Regions from separate parts of the Streptomyces sp. NPDC014734 genome, predicted to be linked through region 4. Evidence: riboswitches for the same ligand, from Rfam matches in the RefSeq annotation. Region 4 holds a riboswitch; each other region holds the start of a gene.
What was found. Region 4 has a riboswitch for cobalamin ahead of nrdI (class Ib ribonucleoside-diphosphate reductase assembly flavoprotein NrdI). Riboswitches for the same ligand answer to the same signal wherever they lie in the genome.
Positions count from the first base shown of each region.

Region 1: it holds a riboswitch for cobalamin, as region 4 does, so the genes downstream of both, ACF1CT_RS07010 (cobalamin biosynthesis protein) here and nrdI (class Ib ribonucleoside-diphosphate reductase assembly flavoprotein NrdI) in region 4, are expected to answer to the same signal.
Region 2: it holds a riboswitch for cobalamin, as region 4 does, so the genes downstream of both, ACF1CT_RS02475 (ribonucleoside-diphosphate reductase subunit alpha) here and nrdI (class Ib ribonucleoside-diphosphate reductase assembly flavoprotein NrdI) in region 4, are expected to answer to the same signal.
Region 3: it holds a riboswitch for cobalamin, as region 4 does, so the genes downstream of both, ACF1CT_RS17810 (ABC transporter substrate-binding protein) here and nrdI (class Ib ribonucleoside-diphosphate reductase assembly flavoprotein NrdI) in region 4, are expected to answer to the same signal.

Region 1 covers NZ_JBIBYN010000003.1:105,844-109,651, reverse strand. Annotated here, with positions in the region: gene ACF1CT_RS07015 (cobyric acid synthase) at 1-567, opposite strand, end outside; gene ACF1CT_RS07010 (cobalamin biosynthesis protein) at 564-1,583, opposite strand; cobalamin riboswitch at 1,728-1,862, opposite strand; gene ACF1CT_RS07005 (MFS transporter) at 2,127-3,644, opposite strand; tRNA gene ACF1CT_RS07000 (tRNA-Lys) at 3,776-3,808, opposite strand, start outside.
Region 2 covers NZ_JBIBYN010000001.1:567,552-571,359, forward strand. Annotated here, with positions in the region: gene mctP (monocarboxylate uptake permease MctP) at 1-1,045, shown strand, start outside; cobalamin riboswitch at 1,213-1,341, shown strand; gene ACF1CT_RS02475 (ribonucleoside-diphosphate reductase subunit alpha) at 1,482-3,808, shown strand, end outside.
Region 3 covers NZ_JBIBYN010000010.1:36,772-40,579, reverse strand. Annotated here, with positions in the region: gene ACF1CT_RS17815 (FecCD family ABC transporter permease) at 1-424, opposite strand, end outside; gene ACF1CT_RS17810 (ABC transporter substrate-binding protein) at 436-1,482, opposite strand; cobalamin riboswitch at 1,513-1,699, opposite strand; gene ACF1CT_RS17805 (alpha/beta hydrolase) at 1,932-3,074, shown strand; gene ACF1CT_RS17800 (sensor histidine kinase) at 3,127-3,808, shown strand, end outside.
Region 4 covers NZ_JBIBYN010000010.1:231,935-235,742, reverse strand. Annotated here, with positions in the region: gene nrdE (class 1b ribonucleoside-diphosphate reductase subunit alpha) at 1-2,021, opposite strand, end outside; gene nrdI (class Ib ribonucleoside-diphosphate reductase assembly flavoprotein NrdI) at 2,018-2,455, opposite strand; cobalamin riboswitch at 2,638-2,866, opposite strand; gene ACF1CT_RS18680 (ABC transporter ATP-binding protein) at 3,183-3,808, opposite strand, start outside.

The DNA.
Region 1 (3,808 bases), on a different contig from region 4:
TGCCTGGTCCTCGGCGGCCAGCAGCGCGGTCGTCCCGAAGAACGAGGCGAAGACCCCGCCGCGGTCGATGTCGCCGACCACGACGACCGGGAAGCCCGCCGCACGGGCGACCCCCATGTTCACGATGTCCGTGCGCCGCAGATTGATCTCGGCCGGACTCCCCGCGCCCTCGCAGATCACCGCGTCGTACGTGCTCCGGAGCTGATCCAGGCAGTCCACCACGGTGCCGAACAGCGCCTCCTGACGGCCGCCGTGGTAGCCGCGGGCGCTCATCTCGCCCACCGGCCTGCCCATCAGGACCACCTGGCTGGAGCGGTCGCCGCCGGGCTTGAGCAGGACCGGGTTCATCAGCGCGGTCGGCTCCACCCGGGCGGCCGCCGCCTGCATCGCCTGGGCGCGGCCGATCTCGGCGCCCTCCCGGGTGACGTAGGAGTTCAGCGACATGTTCTGCGCCTTGAAGGGCGCCACCTTCACGCCCCGGCGCACGAGCCAGCGGCAGATGCCCGCCGTGACGACGCTCTTCCCGGCGTCCGAGGTGGTGCCGGCGATCAGCAGTCCGCCGCTCATGTCCGTCTCCGTCCCGTGATCCGTCGCCGTCCGCCGGCGCCCCGGCCCCCCGGGGCCCCGGCTCCCGCGATACGGCGGGCGGCGAGGCCCGCGCCCAGCCGGGCCGCCACGCACACGCCGAGGGCCAGTGCGCCGACCCGGCGCGACAGCCGTACCGCCCGTTCGATGTCCGCGGTCTCCACCGCGCGGCCGGTCGCCCCGCCCAGCACGGGCCGGTGCTCGACCCGGCCGCCGTACGCGAGCGTCCCGCCGAGGCGTACGCCCAGCGCACCCGCGAACGACGCCTCGACCGGGCCCGCGTTGGGGCTCGGGTGCTTCGCCGCGTCGGCCCGCCAGGCCCGTACCGCGTCCCGCGGCCGCCCTCCGGCGGCCGCGGTGAGCAGGGCCGTCAGACGGGCGCCGGGCCAGCCCATGACGTCGTCGAGGCGGGCGGAGGCCCAGCCGTAGCGGCGGTGGCGGGGCGACATGTGACCGACCATCGCGTCCAGGGTGTTGGCGGCCCGGAAGCCGACGAGGCCGGGGACCCCGGCAAGCGCCCCCCACACCAGGGCGCCCACCACGGCGTCCGAGGTGTTCTCGGCCACGGACTCCACCACGGCGCGGGCGATCTGCGGCCCGTCCAGGGAGTGCGGGTCGCGCCCGCACAGACGCGGCAGCCGCTCACGGGCGAGCTCCACGTCCCCGGCGGCCAGGGCGCCGCCGATGGCCCGCGCCTCCCGCCCCAGCGACGTGCCGCCGACGACGGACCAGGTGGCGGCCGCGGTCAGCACGACGGAGGCGGTGGGGCGACTCCGGAGGGCGCGGGTGAGCAGCACGGCACCACCCGCGGCGCCCCCGGCGCAGACAAGGGTGTGCAGCGCGCCCCACCCGCGGTGGTCGTGCCACAGTCGGCGCTCGACGCCCGCCGCGGCCCGCCCGAAGGCGGCGACCGGGTGCCCCCTGCGGGGGTCACCGAGCAGCAGGTCGCCGATCAGGCCGGCCGTGGCGCCGTACGCGAAGATGTGGTCGGCACGCATGGCTCAGCCGGCCGTCGCGCCTCGGAGGGGCTTCGTACGGGCGGCTCTCGGCGAGAGCGCCACTGCAAGGGACGCACGGCTGCCAGGCATGGTGACATGTCCTCACTCAGGGTCCGCGCCCTGGTTCGACGAGACCGGCGACGAGAGTCTCCTGGCTCCCGGATCCGCGGTTCCCCCGGCCTTCCGGCCCGCGCGTGGCGTGCCGTGACGTTCCCGGTGAAGGGGGCCGCTCCCCGGTGACAGTGGCGGGACCGCGCCGGATTCGCACCGGCTTCCTCTGCTGTCGCCGTAATTGGCTCCGGCAGTCCACCACGCACCGAGAACGCCCGTCAACTTGCCGTTGACCTGCGACGGCGCGGTGTGCCGAGACCCACATCGGGCCGCGGTCCACGGCGTGGGGGGGGGGGGCGGGGGGGGGGGGGGGGGGGGCCGGGGGGGGGGGGGGGGGGGGGGCCCCCCCCCCGCGCCCCCCCCCCCCCGCCCCGTCCGTCGCGCGGTCGTTCTCCGCGGTGAGTGACCGCCGGTGAACCCGCCGCCGGGCGGTCAGCTGGTCAGCGCCAGTGCGTCGCGGTCCCCCACCGCGGACCTCCGGCGCAGCAGGGTCACGGCGAGCACCGCACCCACCAGCAGCAGCGCGGCCCCCGCGACCGAGGCGTACTGCATGCTGTGGACGAAGGCATCCCTCCCCGCGGTGATCAGTGAGCGGTCCCCGGTGGCCACCGCGCCCGCCAGCGTCTTGCGGGCGTCCGCCAGAGCCGAGCCGGGCATGTCCGCGGTGTAGACCGCCGTGGCCACCGCGCCCAGCAGGGCCATCCCCATCGCACCGCCGAACTCCTGGCCGGTCTCCAGCAGCGAGGCCGCCGAGCTCGCCTTGTTCGGCGGGGCGGTGGACAGTGCCAGGTCCGAGACGAGCGCCATCACGGTGACGATGCCGCAGCTCATCACGGCGCAGCCGGTGAGCAGCAGCCACAACGAGTCGGTACCGGTAAGGGCGAGAACGGCGAAACCGGCGGCGGCGATCACGAAACCGGCGCAGATGACCCGGACCCGGTCGGTCCGCTGGGCGATCGCCGTGGCGGTCGGTGCCGCGGCGCCCACCGCCAGCGACGGAGCGAGGCTCCACAGCGCTGCTTCCATCGTGCTCATGCCGAGCACCGACTGCAGATACTGCGTGGTGAAGAACGAGGAGCCCATCATGGCGAAGGACGCCAGTGCGTTCAGCCCGATTCCGGCCCCGAAACCGTGCCCGCGGAACAGTTCCCGGCTGATCATCGCGTCGCCGCGGCCGCGCTGACGGCGGACGAAGAGCAGCCCGACGAGGAGACCGGCCGCGACGACGAGCGCGCGTGACGCGTCGAGTCCGTGCGCGGCGCTCTCCTTGACCCCGTAGACGACCGGCAGCACGGCCCCCATCGACAACGGCACGCTCAGGAAGTCGAACCGTCCGGGGTTCGGGTCCTTGAACTCCGGGACCAGTACCGGCACCAGGACCAGCAGCAGCACCATCGCCGGGACGTTGATCAGGAAGACCGAGCCCCACCAGAAGTGTTCCAGCATGACTCCGCTGAGCACCGAGCCGAGCGCGATTCCGCCGGCCATGGCGCCCGACCAGATGCCGATGGCGCGGCCCCGCTGCCGCTCGTCGCGGAACATGTTCCGCACGAGCCCCATCGTCGACGGCATCAGCGTCGCACCGCCGATTCCGAGCACCGCACGGGCCGCGATCAGCATTTCGGGACTTGTGGCGTACGCGGCCGCGACCGACGCGGCGCTGAACGCGAACGCGCCGATGAGCAGCAGCCTGCGGCGTCCGATCCGGTCCCCGAGCGAACCCATCGTGATGAGCAGACCGGCCAGGGCGAAGGCGTACACGTCGAAGATCCAGAGCTGCTGAGTGGCGCTGGGGGCGAGATCCCGGTCGATGGCCGGGATCGCGAAGAAGAGGACGGAAACGTCCATCGAGACGAGGAGGAGGGGCAGCAGAAGGACCACGAAAGCGGTCCATTCCCGGCGACCGGCGAGGTGTCCGCGCTCGGCGGTGGTGCTCGTGGGGTTCGTCATGACTGCGAATGTACGGGCGTTTAAAACATCTGTCTAGTACGGATGTGTAAAACGTTCGTACATCTCGATGGGCAGCGGAAAACGCACGAGGCGGTTCACGTGTGTACGTGAACCGCCTCGTGCGTTGTCTGTGCGCCGCCAGGGACTCGAACCCCGGACCCGCT
Region 2 (3,808 bases), on a different contig from region 4:
GCTGATCGCGTTCGTCAAGGACGGGCTGATCTACCTGGTCATCGCCGTGGCGATCATCTACATCCCGATCAAGCTGGGCGGCTTCCACGACATCTTCGCCGCCGCGCAGGAGAAGTTCGCCGGGCCGCCGGGAGGGAAGCCGACCGGTGCCCTGGCCCCCGGCGCGGGCAGCCAGTGGGGCTACGCCACCCTGGCGCTGGGCTCGGCGCTGGCGCTCTTCATGTACCCGCACTCGATCACGGCGACGCTCTCCAGCCGCAGCCGCGACGTGATCCGGCGCAACACCACGATCCTGCCGCTGTACTCGCTGATGCTCGGGCTGCTGGCGCTGCTCGGTTTCATGGCGATCGCCGCCGGGATCGAGGTGGACAACGGGCAGCTGGCCATTCCGCAGCTTTTCGAGAACATGTTCCCCGACTGGTTCGCGGGGGTGGCGTTCGCCGCCATCGGGATCGGCGCGCTGGTGCCCGCGGCGATCATGTCGATCGCGGCGGCGAACCTCTTCACCCGCAACATCTACAAGGACTTCCTGAAGCCGGACGCGACTCCCGAGCAGGAGACCAAGGTCTCCAAGCTTGTGTCGTTGCTGGTGAAGGTCGGGGCGCTGGCCTTCGTCCTCACCATGGACAAGACGGTCGCGATCAACTTCCAGCTGCTCGGCGGGATCTGGATCCTCCAGACGATGCCCGCCCTCGTCGGCGGCCTGTTCACCCGCTGGTTCCACCGCTGGGCACTGCTCGCGGGCTGGGCGGTCGGCATGGTGTACGGCACGCTGGCCGCGTACGGAGTGGCGTCGCCCACCCAGAAGCACTTCGGCGGCTCCTCCGAGAAGATCCCCGGCATCGGTGAGATCGGTTACATCGGCCTCACCGCGTTCGTGCTGAACGTGATCGTGACGGTGGTGCTGACGTTCGTCCTGAACACGGTGAAGGCGCCCGCCGGAACGGACGAGACGTCACCGGCCGACTACACGGCCGACGCGGGCGACCCGGGTGTCCGGGCGGAGCCGGCGCCGGTCACCGCGGGAGTTCCGGACGGTCGCTGACCGCCCCTTCCCGGCCCCCGGACGGCCCGTCCCCGCCCCTTCGAAAGGGGGCGGGTGGCGGGCCGTCCGCCGCCCGGCACGAGGCCCGCAGGGCGCCTCCTGCGGGCCCGGCACACGGAGGCCGACACAACATCTGGGGGCTGCCTCATCGGGCGGCCCCCACATGTATGCTCATCCTCGCTGTCGTCGCAGGGGAATCCGGTGCGAATCCGGAACTGTCCCGCAACGGTGTGTTCAGTGCGCTTTTGCGCACCCCCGACGAAGTCCGACGACCTGCCGACAGCGCACCCGGCTCGACCGATCCGGGTGCCAGACGTCCGGGCCTCGCGGATGGGCCGGTGGACGCCGTACGCAGTGCCGCCCGCCCAGGGCTCCGTGCTGCCCGGCTGCCCCGTTCCCCCGCCCTGGCCCCGAGCCGAGCGAGGGAGAGCACCACGTGACCATCGCGCCAGCCGATCCGGCCTCAGTCGCCGCGTCCGTAGCGGCCGAGTCCGAGGGAACCGCACAGGACGGACCGGGCACCGCGCTGCTGCGGACCCTGACCGACCTCACCGTCGACCTTCCCGACGCCGACCCCGGACGGGTGGCCGCCGCCGCGCTGCGGGGCCGCAGCGCCCGGGCGGACGAGGCCGAGCTGCGGTCGCTGGCCACCGAGGCCGCCGCGGGACTCATCTCCGAGGACCCCGCCTACTCCCGGCTCGCCGCCCGGCTGCTCACCCGCACCATCGCGGACGAGGCGGCGGGCCAGGGCGCTGTCTCCTTCTCCGCCTCCGTCGCCGTCGGTCACCGCGAGGGCCTGATCGCCGACCGCACCGCCGCGTTCGTCGCGGCCCACACGGCGACCCTGGACGCCCTCGTCGAACGCGCCCTCGTCGACGGCGCCGACGACAGGTTCGGCTACTTCGGCCTGCGGACCCTGCACAGTCGCTACCTGCTGCGCCACCCGCACACCCGCCAGGTCATCGAGACCCCGCAGCACTTCATGCTGCGGGTGGCGTCCGGGCTCGCCGAGGACGACTCGCCGCAGGCCGTGGACGACGTCGCGGCGCTGTACCGGCTGATGAGCCGGCTCGACTACCTGCCGTCCTCGCCGACCCTGTTCAACTCCGGCACCCGGCACCCGCAGATGTCCTCCTGCTACCTGCTGGACTCCCCGCTCGACGAGCTCGACTCGATCTACGACCGCTACCACCAGGTGGCGCGGCTCTCGAAGCACGCGGGCGGCATCGGCCTGCCGTACTCCCGCATCCGGGCCCGCGGCTCGCTGATCCGCGGCACCAACGGACACTCCAACGGCATCGTGCCGTTCCTGAAGACGCTCGACGCGTCCGTCGCCGCCGTCAACCAGGGCGGTCGCCGCAAGGGTGCCGCCGCGGTCTACCTGGAGACCTGGCACGCGGACATCGAGGAGTTCCTGGAGCTGCGCGACAACACGGGCGAGGACCAGCGGCGCACGCACAACCTCAACCTGGCGCACTGGATCCCCGACGAGTTCATGCGCCGGGTCGACGCGGACGGCGACTGGTCGCTGTTCTCCCCCTCCGACGTGCCCGAGCTCGTCGACCTGTGGGGCGACGCGTTCGACGCCGCGTACCGGGCCGCCGAGGCGAAGGGCCTGGCCCGCAAGACGATGCCGGCCCGTGAGCTGTACGGCCGGATGATGCGCACCCTCGCGCAGACCGGCCAGGGCTGGATGACGTTCAAGGACGCCGCCAACCGGACCGCCAACCAGACCGCCGAGCCGGGCCGCGTCGTCCACTCGTCGAACCTGTGCACCGAGATCCTCGAAGTCACCGACGACGGCGAGACGGCCGTCTGCAACCTGGGATCGGTCAACCTCGGCGCGTTCGTGGCCGACGGCGACATCGACTGGGAGCGGCTGGACGCCACCGTCCGCACCGCCGTGACCTTCCTGGACCGGGTCGTCGACATCAACTTCTACCCGACCGAGCAGGCCGGGCGTTCCAACGCCAAGTGGCGCCCGGTGGGCCTGGGTGCGATGGGCCTCCAGGACGTCTTCTTCCAGCTGCGGCTGCCGTTCGACTCCCCCGCGGCCCGCGCGCTGTCCACACGGATCGCCGAGCGGATCATGCTGGCCGCGTACGAGGCGTCCTGCGATCTCGCCGAGCGGTCGGGTCCGCTGCCCGCCTGGGAGCAGACGCGTGCCGCGCGCGGGGTGCTGCACCCGGACCACTACGACGCCGAGCTGAACTGGCCGGAGCGCTGGGACGCGCTGCGCGCCCGCGTCGCGAGGACCGGGATGCGCAACTCGCTGCTGCTGGCCATCGCGCCGACGGCGACGATCGCCTCGATCGCGGGTGTGTACGAGTGCATCGAGCCGCAGGTCTCCAACCTCTTCAAGCGCGAGACGCTCAGCGGCGAGTTCCTCCAGGTCAACGCCTATCTGGTGGAGGAGTTGAAGAAGCTCGGCGTGTGGGACGCGCGCACCCGTGAGGCGCTGCGCGAGGCGAGCGGCTCGGTGCAGGGCTTCGCCTGGATCCCCGAGGACGTGCGGGCCCTGTACCGCACCGCGTGGGAGATCCCGCAGCGCGGTCTGATCGACATGGCGGCGGCCCGTACGCCGTTCCTCGACCAGAGCCAGTCGCTGAACCTCTTCCTGGAGACGCCGACCATCGGCAAGCTCTCCTCCATGTACGCGTACGCCTGGAAGAAGGGGCTGAAGACGACGTACTACCTGCGGTCCCGCCCCGCCACCCGGATCGCCCGCGCGGCCTCCGGCACGGCCGCCGCCGCCGTCGTTCC
Region 3 (3,808 bases), 200 kb from region 4:
CCGCCGCACCCACCCCGAGGACGATCACCGAGACCGCGCCGAGGGACGCGCCGGAGGACACCCCCAGCAGGTACGGCTCGGCGAGCGGGTTACGGATCAGGGCCTGCATGGCGGTACCCACCACGGCCAGCCCGGCCCCGGTCACGGCGCCGAGCAGCACCCGCGGCGCCCGCACGGTCAGGACGATCGTCTCCCGGGCGCGCGACCAGGTCGGCTCCGAGCGGTCGACGCCCAGCGCGTGCGTGATGATGCCCCACACGTCACCGGGCGGCACGTGCACCGAGCCGATGGCCAGCCCGGCCGTGACGGAGAGCAGCAGGAGCACCGCGAGGACGGACAGCGTGACGGCGAGGGCGGCCCGACCCGACCGGGTTCCGCGACGCGTGCGCGATTCGGCCGCGGCCGCGGCCGGGCCGTCCTCCACGGATGTCCGCGTCACCGGAAACGCTCGGGGTGCAGCCCGCGGGCCAGGCCGTCGACCGCGTAGGCCGACCGGATGCCGACCAGCGTGTCGGTCAGCGGCAGCACCACGAACCGTTCGTTCCTCACGGCCGGGACGTCGGCGAGCGCCGGCTGCGAGAGGAGGAACTTCTTCTTCTGCTCGACGGTGCCGGATCCCGCGTAGTCGTAGATGGCGATGACCTCGGGCTTGCGGGCCACCACCTGCTCCCAGGAGACGTCCCCGAAGACGTCGTCCAGGTCCCCGAAGACGTTCCTGCCGCCGGCCAGGCGGATCAGCTCGCTGCCCAGGCCCTTGCCGCCCGCGGTGAACGCCGTCTTGTCGCCGCTGTCGTACACGAAGACGGGCACCGCGGGGGCGTTCTTGACGGCGGTGGCGGCCTTGTCGACGCGTCCGCGGAGTTCGGTCACCAGCTTGTCGGCGCGGTCCGGTATGCCGAAGACGCTGCCGACGGTACGGATCTCCTCGTAGGTGTCCCGCATCGTCACGGGCTTGTTCTTGGCGCAGTACTCGCGGTTGAGGTAGGTGTCGATGCCCGCGTCGGCGAACGCCTTGCGGGAACGGCCCTCGTTCTCGGCGAACGCGCTGCCGTAGCCGCCGTAGACGAAGTCCGGCTCCGCGTCCAGGATCGACTCGAACGACGGCTCCTTGCGTGCCAGCTCGGGGATCGCCTCGAAGTCCTTCCTCAGCTCGGGCAGGACGGCGGAGTCGGGGAACGCGGTGCCGACCATGCGGTCCTTGAGCCCCAGGGCGAGCATCAGCTCCGCCGGGTGCTGGTGGATGGTGACGACGCGTGCGGGCGGCTTGTCGTACGTCGTCTTCACACCGCAGTTGTCGACGGTGACCGGGAAACCCCGGGCCGTCGCCCGCGCGGCGGCCTTCCGGTCCTCGGGGGAGTCCTCGCCCGCCCCGCAGCCCGCGGCGAGCAGGACGGTGGACAGGGCGGCAGCCGCGGCGGCGGCGCGCAGCGCACGACGGCGGGCGGGCGGGCAGACGGGGCGGCGGGGAATGCCGAAATACACGTAGAGCCTCCTGGGGAGTCCGCGCTCCCTCACAACGGGCCCGCGACAGGGCAGTGTCCTGACTCCCGGATCGACGTTCCTCCCGCCCTCCCGCGCCGCGCGCGGTGGCATGCCGAAGGGGTGCACTCCCCGGTCACAGTGGCGGGACCGTGCCGGATTTGCACCGGCTTCCTGTGGTCCGTCGCGGCGATGACCTGCCGATATTACGTTTCCTTGAGGTTGCGGCACAAAGGCGGCCGGTGTGAGTGATCGCACCCCGGCGGCCGGATCCGTCTCCGCGCCCTTCGCGGTGCGAGCCGGCGCACCGGATCGCACCGCCGGTGAGACGGCGAACGGGCATCCGGACGGCCCCGGCGTCAACACGGGGTTCCCGGCTGTCTCACATCCGACGTAAAGAGGCGGAAAAGCGGGTAAACCTTTGCGGCGTGTGCGGCATCCTCCCTGGCGTGATGAGCCTGACGGGGACACCCTTCTTCCTGGCCACGGTCGCCCTGGCCCTGGTCACCGTGCTGCTTCCGCTGTTGCTCTGGGGCCGGGTGGGCGGACCCGCCGTCGTGCGCGGTGCGGCGCGCCTGGTGATGGTCGTCCTCGCGCAGGCGGCGGCCGTGCTGAGCGTCTTCGTGATGGTCAACAACGCCAACGGCCTCTACGACAGCTGGGCCGACCTGCTCGGCACCGGACACCACGTCGTCGCCGCCCCGGACCTGGGGAGCGACGGACTCGGCACCGACAAGCGGCTGGCGGACCAGCCGAGGACCGTCCAGCACTTCGGCCCGACGCACGACGCCCGGATGGGCCGGGGCGTCCGCGTGACCCAGTTGCGCGGCCCGGTGTCGGGCGTGCGCGGCGAGGTGTACGTATGGCTCCCGCCGCAGTACGACCGGCCGTCCTTCCGGCACCGGAAGTTCCCCGTGGTCGAGCTCCTCGGCGGTTTTCCCGGATCGGCGAAGGCGTGGTTCGTCAGCCTGCGGGTGCAGTCGCAGCTGGAGGCCGGAATGCGGAGCGGGAGGATCGCCCCGTTCATCCTCGTGGAGCCGCGGACCAACCTGCTGGCGGGCAAGGACACCGGGTGCGCCAACGTGCCGGGCGTCGTCGACGCCGAGTCCTGGCTCAGCGTGGACGTCCGGCAGATGGTGACCGACACCTTCCGCGCGCAGAGCCGCGCGAGCGGCTGGGCGGTGGCGGGGTACTCGGCGGGCGCGCACTGCGCCGTGAAGATGGCACTCGCCCACCCGGACCGGTACCGGGCCGCGGTCGGCCTCTCCGGCTACAACGACCCGGCCGCCGAACGGGCCTCCCTCACGGCCCGGACCCCGCATCTGCGGAGGGTCAACAACCCGCTGTGGATCCTGCGCCACGCCACCACCCCGCCACGCGTCTCGCTCTACCTCTCGGGCTCCCGCGACGACGGCTACCGCGACGGCCTCGCGCTCCGGCGCGCGGCGGTGCTCCCGACACACGTGGTGGTGGCCGGAGTGAGCGGGCCGCACACCACGGGACTCTGGGAGCGTCAGGTGCCGCAGGTCTTCCGCTGGCTCACGGCCGAACTCTCCCCCCACAGGGGCCGGGTCCCTCCCGCCAAGGGCGTCTGACCGCGGGACGCCACACGATGCCCGGCGCGGCCGTCCACCCTACGGTGGTGGCATGGCGGTGATCAGCGGATGGAGGCGGCGGGACCGGGGCCGCAACGGCGTGCTGGACGCGCTGGGCGTGGTGGCACTGTTCGTGCTGTCCATCGTTGCCGCCTCGGTCGTGCCGCACGAGCACTACTTCTCCCTGCGCTGGTCCGCAGTGGTACTGGCGGCAGTGGGCTGTGCCGCGCTGCTGTGGCGTCGCCGTCACCCGATCGGCGTACTGGTCGTCGCGGTCGGCTGCGGAGTGGTGTTCCAGGTGTTCGGGTTCCGCGAGAGTCCGCTGGTGATCAGCCCGGTCCTGGTGTCGGTCTACACCGTCGCCGTGCTCACCGACCGGCGTGCCACCTGGACCGCGGCTTCGCTTTCGGCCGCCGTTCTGGTGGGAGCGGCGGTGATCTGCGATCCCCGCTCCTGGCTGGCTCCCGACAACGCGGCGATGCTGGCGTGGACCGCCCTGCCGGCGGCCGTGGGGGACGGGGTGCGCTCGCGCCGCGCCTACGTCGCCGCCGTGGAGGAACGGGCGGAGCACGCGGAGCGGACGCGCGAGCAGGAGGCGCAACAGCGGGTGGCGGCCGAGCGGGTGCGGATCGCACGCGAGCTGCACGACATCGTCGCGCACCACATCGCCCTGATCAACGCTCAGGCCGGGGTGGCCGTCCACCTGGTGGAACGGCGGCCGGAGCGGATCCTCG
Region 4 (3,808 bases):
AAGAAGAGCGTGCAGCTCAGGCCCTGGTCGACGTGCTGGGTGGCCGCCGCGTAGGTGTCGATGATCTTCTCGTAGCCGATCTCGTACGCGTCCCGGAAGTACTCAAGGTTGTCGTTGTCCATGTGCGGCGCCGGGTAGTAGACGCGGCCGAGCCTGCCCTCCTTGCGGATCTCCACCTTGGAGGCGATCGGGTGGATGGAGGCGGTGGCGTCGTTGATGTAGCTGATGGAACCGGTGGGCGGGACGGCCTGGAGGTACTGGTTGTACAGGCCGTGCGCCATGACGGACGCCCGCAGTCCGCGCCAGTCGTCCTGCGTCGGGATGCGCACGCCGGCCTCGGCGAACAGGGCGCGCACCCGGTCGGTGGCCGGCTCCCACACCCGCTCGGTGTACTTGTCGAAGTACGAGCCGTCGGCGTACGCGGTCAGCTCGAAGCCGTCGAAGGCCGTGCCCCGCTCGATCGCGATCCGGTTCGAGGCGCGCAGCGCGTGGTGGGTGACGGTGTAGAAGTAGAGGTCGGTGAAGTCGACGCCCTCCTCGCTGCCGTAGTGGACGCGCTGCGAGGCGAGGTATCCGTGCAGGTTCATCTGGCCGAGCCCGATGGCGTGGGAGAGGGCGTTGCCCCGGGCCACAGACGGTACGGCATCGATATGGGACTGGTCGGAGACCGAGGTCAGCCCGCGTACGGCGGTCTCGACGGTGGCGCCGAGGTCGGGGGAGGCCATCGCGGCGGCGATGTTCAGTGATCCCAGGTTGCAGGAGATGTCCTTGCCCACGCTCTCGTAGCCGAGCGAGGCGTCGTAGGTACTCGGTGTGTTGACCTGGAGGATTTCCGAGCAGAGGTTGGACATGTTGATCCAGCCGGGGATCGGGTTGGCCCGGTTGACCGTGTCCTCGAACAGCAGGTACGGGTAGCCGGACTCGAACTGCAACTCGGCGATCGTCCTGAAGAACTCCCGGGCGCTCAGTGTGGTCCTGCGGATGCGCGGGTTGGCCACCAGGTCGTCGTAGTGTTCGCTGACGGACAGGTCGGAGAGTGGCCTGCCGTACTCGCGTTCCACGTCGTACGGCGAGAACAGGTGCATGTCCTCGTCGCGCTTGGCGAGTTCGAAGGTGATGTCGGGGACGACCACACCGAGCGAGAGGGTCTTGATGCGGACCTTCTCGTCCGCGTTCTCCCGCTTGGTGTCCAGGAACCGCATGATGTCCGGGTGGTGGGCGTGCAGGTAGACCGCGCCCGCGCCCTGCCGCGAGCCGAGCTGGTTGGCGTAGGAGAAGGAGTCCTCCAGCAGCTTCATCACGGGCACGACGCCGGAGGACTGGTCCTCGATCTTCTTGATCGGGGCGCCCTGCTCGCGCAGGTTCGTCAGCAGCAGTGCCACGCCGCCACCCCGCTTGGAGAGCTGGAGCGCTGAGTTGATGCCGCGTCCGATGGACTCCAGGTTGTCCTCGACGCGCAGCAGGAAGCAGGAGACCAGCTCGCCGCGCTGTGCCTTCCCGGCGTTGAGGAAGGTCGGTGTGGCCGGCTGGAAGCGGCCGGTCAGCATCTCGTCGACAAGCCGGCAGGTCAGTTCCTCGTCACCGGCACCGAGGTGCAGCGCGGTGGCGACCACCCGGTCCTCGTACCGCTCCAGGTAACGGGAGCCGTCGAAGGTCTTCAACGTGTACGACGTGTAGTACTTGAACGCGCCGAGGAAGGTGCGGAAGCGGTGCCCGTGCGCGTACGCCTGCCGGTACAGGCCCTTGACGAACTCCCAGCGGTGGCGCCGGATCGGCGTCTCCTCGTAGTAGTCGTTCTCGATCAGGTAGGAGATCTTCTCCTCCAGCGTCGGGAAGACCACCGTGTTCGGGTTCACGTGCTGGAGGAAGTACTGGCGGACGGCCTCGCGATCCTTGCCGAACTGGATGCGGCCGTCGCAGTCGTACATGTTCAGCATGGCGTTGAGCGCGTGGTAGTCCTTGCGCGTGCCGACCGGTTCGCGCGGGGGCACGGGAACAGTGACCGCCGTGGTGGTGCTCATGCCGTTCTCCCCACCAGCGGCAGGGGCGACGTGTGTCGTGTCCAAAACCCTCTCAGTCCTTCCCTCACGGCACGGACGTCGCGGTCCGTGCCCAGCAGTTCGAATCGGTACAGCTCCGGAATCCCGCACTTCGCCGAGATCACACGGCCCGCCAGGCAGTAGTCCGCGCCGAAATTGGTGTTGCCGGAGGCGATGACCCCGCGCAACAGCGCCCGGTTGGCCGGGACGTTCAGGAAGCGGATCACCTGCTTGGGCACCGCACCACGGCGGTCGCCGCCCCCGTAGGTCGGCACGATCAGCACGAAGGGCTCGGTGACCTGTGGCATGCCCGCGCGGTGCGGGTGCAGGGGGATGCGTGTGGCGGGCAGCTCCAGCCGCTCCACGAAACGCCTGGTGTTCTCCGAGACGCTGGAGAAATACACGAGACCGCTCATCGGTCCGCCGCCTCCTCTCGCTCGTTCCCGTCTCGGTCCGAGGACCGGGGGAGGCGGCGGTGGCGTGCGGGGCGGCATCGGGGCGGCATCGGGGCGGCGGGCGGAAAGAGGGCACGCCGGACCCGGGTCCGTACGACGGCCACGCGGCCCTCCCTCGGGGCCTCGGAGCGCGCACGTCGCCGATCGGCGTGCGCACCGGTGGCAGGTCTTCGGACTCGCGGGCACACCCTCCTCGTCCACCGAGGGGGGCACCTACCGGCCGTCGCTTCCCAAGCCCGTTCGACGGGCCCAGTGCGTGTGACGGCGGTCGTTCCCGCTCACCGCTGCGGGGCAGTCCCGGATTCCCACCAGGTTCCCTCTTGCCTCGCCGGGCACAGGGGTGCCTGGCGAACCACCAGCACGGCCAACACTACATCTAGATGATGGATGGTGCCGCCTGGCCAGATGTTGTGTTGTAAGCGAATGTTAGGTATACCTAAGTTTCGCATCGGGGCGGCGGCGAAAGGTCTTCCACGAGGTGTTCCGCGCGTGGGCGACGAGGCCTGCCCGGAAACGCGGTCGGGCGTACGGGGCGGCCGGGCCGCGGGATCCGGCATGCCGCACGTCCCGTCCGTTTCGAGGGTCTCGACGACCGGGAGCGGCCGTCGCGCCCCGTCCCGTGGCCGGTGACGGACCGAGCCACGGGACGGGGCACGACGGCCCGGGACACTGCGGGCAGGACGCTCCCTCACCCCCGCTGGAGTGCGGGAACGATCATCGGCGTGCCGGTCACCGGGTCGGGGACGACGACGCTCGGCAGGTCGAAGACCTCCTCGATCAGCGCGGCGTTCACGATGTCACCGGGGTTGCCCTCGGCGACCACCCCGCCGGCCTTCATGGCGACGAGGTGGTCGGCGAACCGGCAGGCCTGGTTGATGTCGTGCAGCACGGCGACCACCGTGCGGCCCTCGTCGCGCAACCTGGCCAGCAGGCCGAGCAACTGGTACTGGTGGGTGATGTCCAGGAACGACGTCGGTTCGTCGAGCAGCAGACAGGGCGTCCGCTGGGCGAGCACCATCGCGATCCACACCCGCTGACGCTGCCCGCCCGACAGTTCCCGCACCGGCCGGTCGGCCAGGTCGTCGACACCGGCCGCGGCCATCGCCTCGGTGACGGCCTCCTCGTCGTCCGCCGACCACGAGGCGAGCAGCGACTGGTGCGGGAACCGCCCCCGGCCCACGAGCCGGCGGACCCCGATGTCCTCGGGGGCCAGCGGATCCTGGGGCAGGAAGCCGAGTTGCCTGGCCAGGGCCTTGGTCCCGTGGGAGCCGATGTCACGGCCGTCGAGCGCCACCTGCCCGGTGTCGGGGCGCA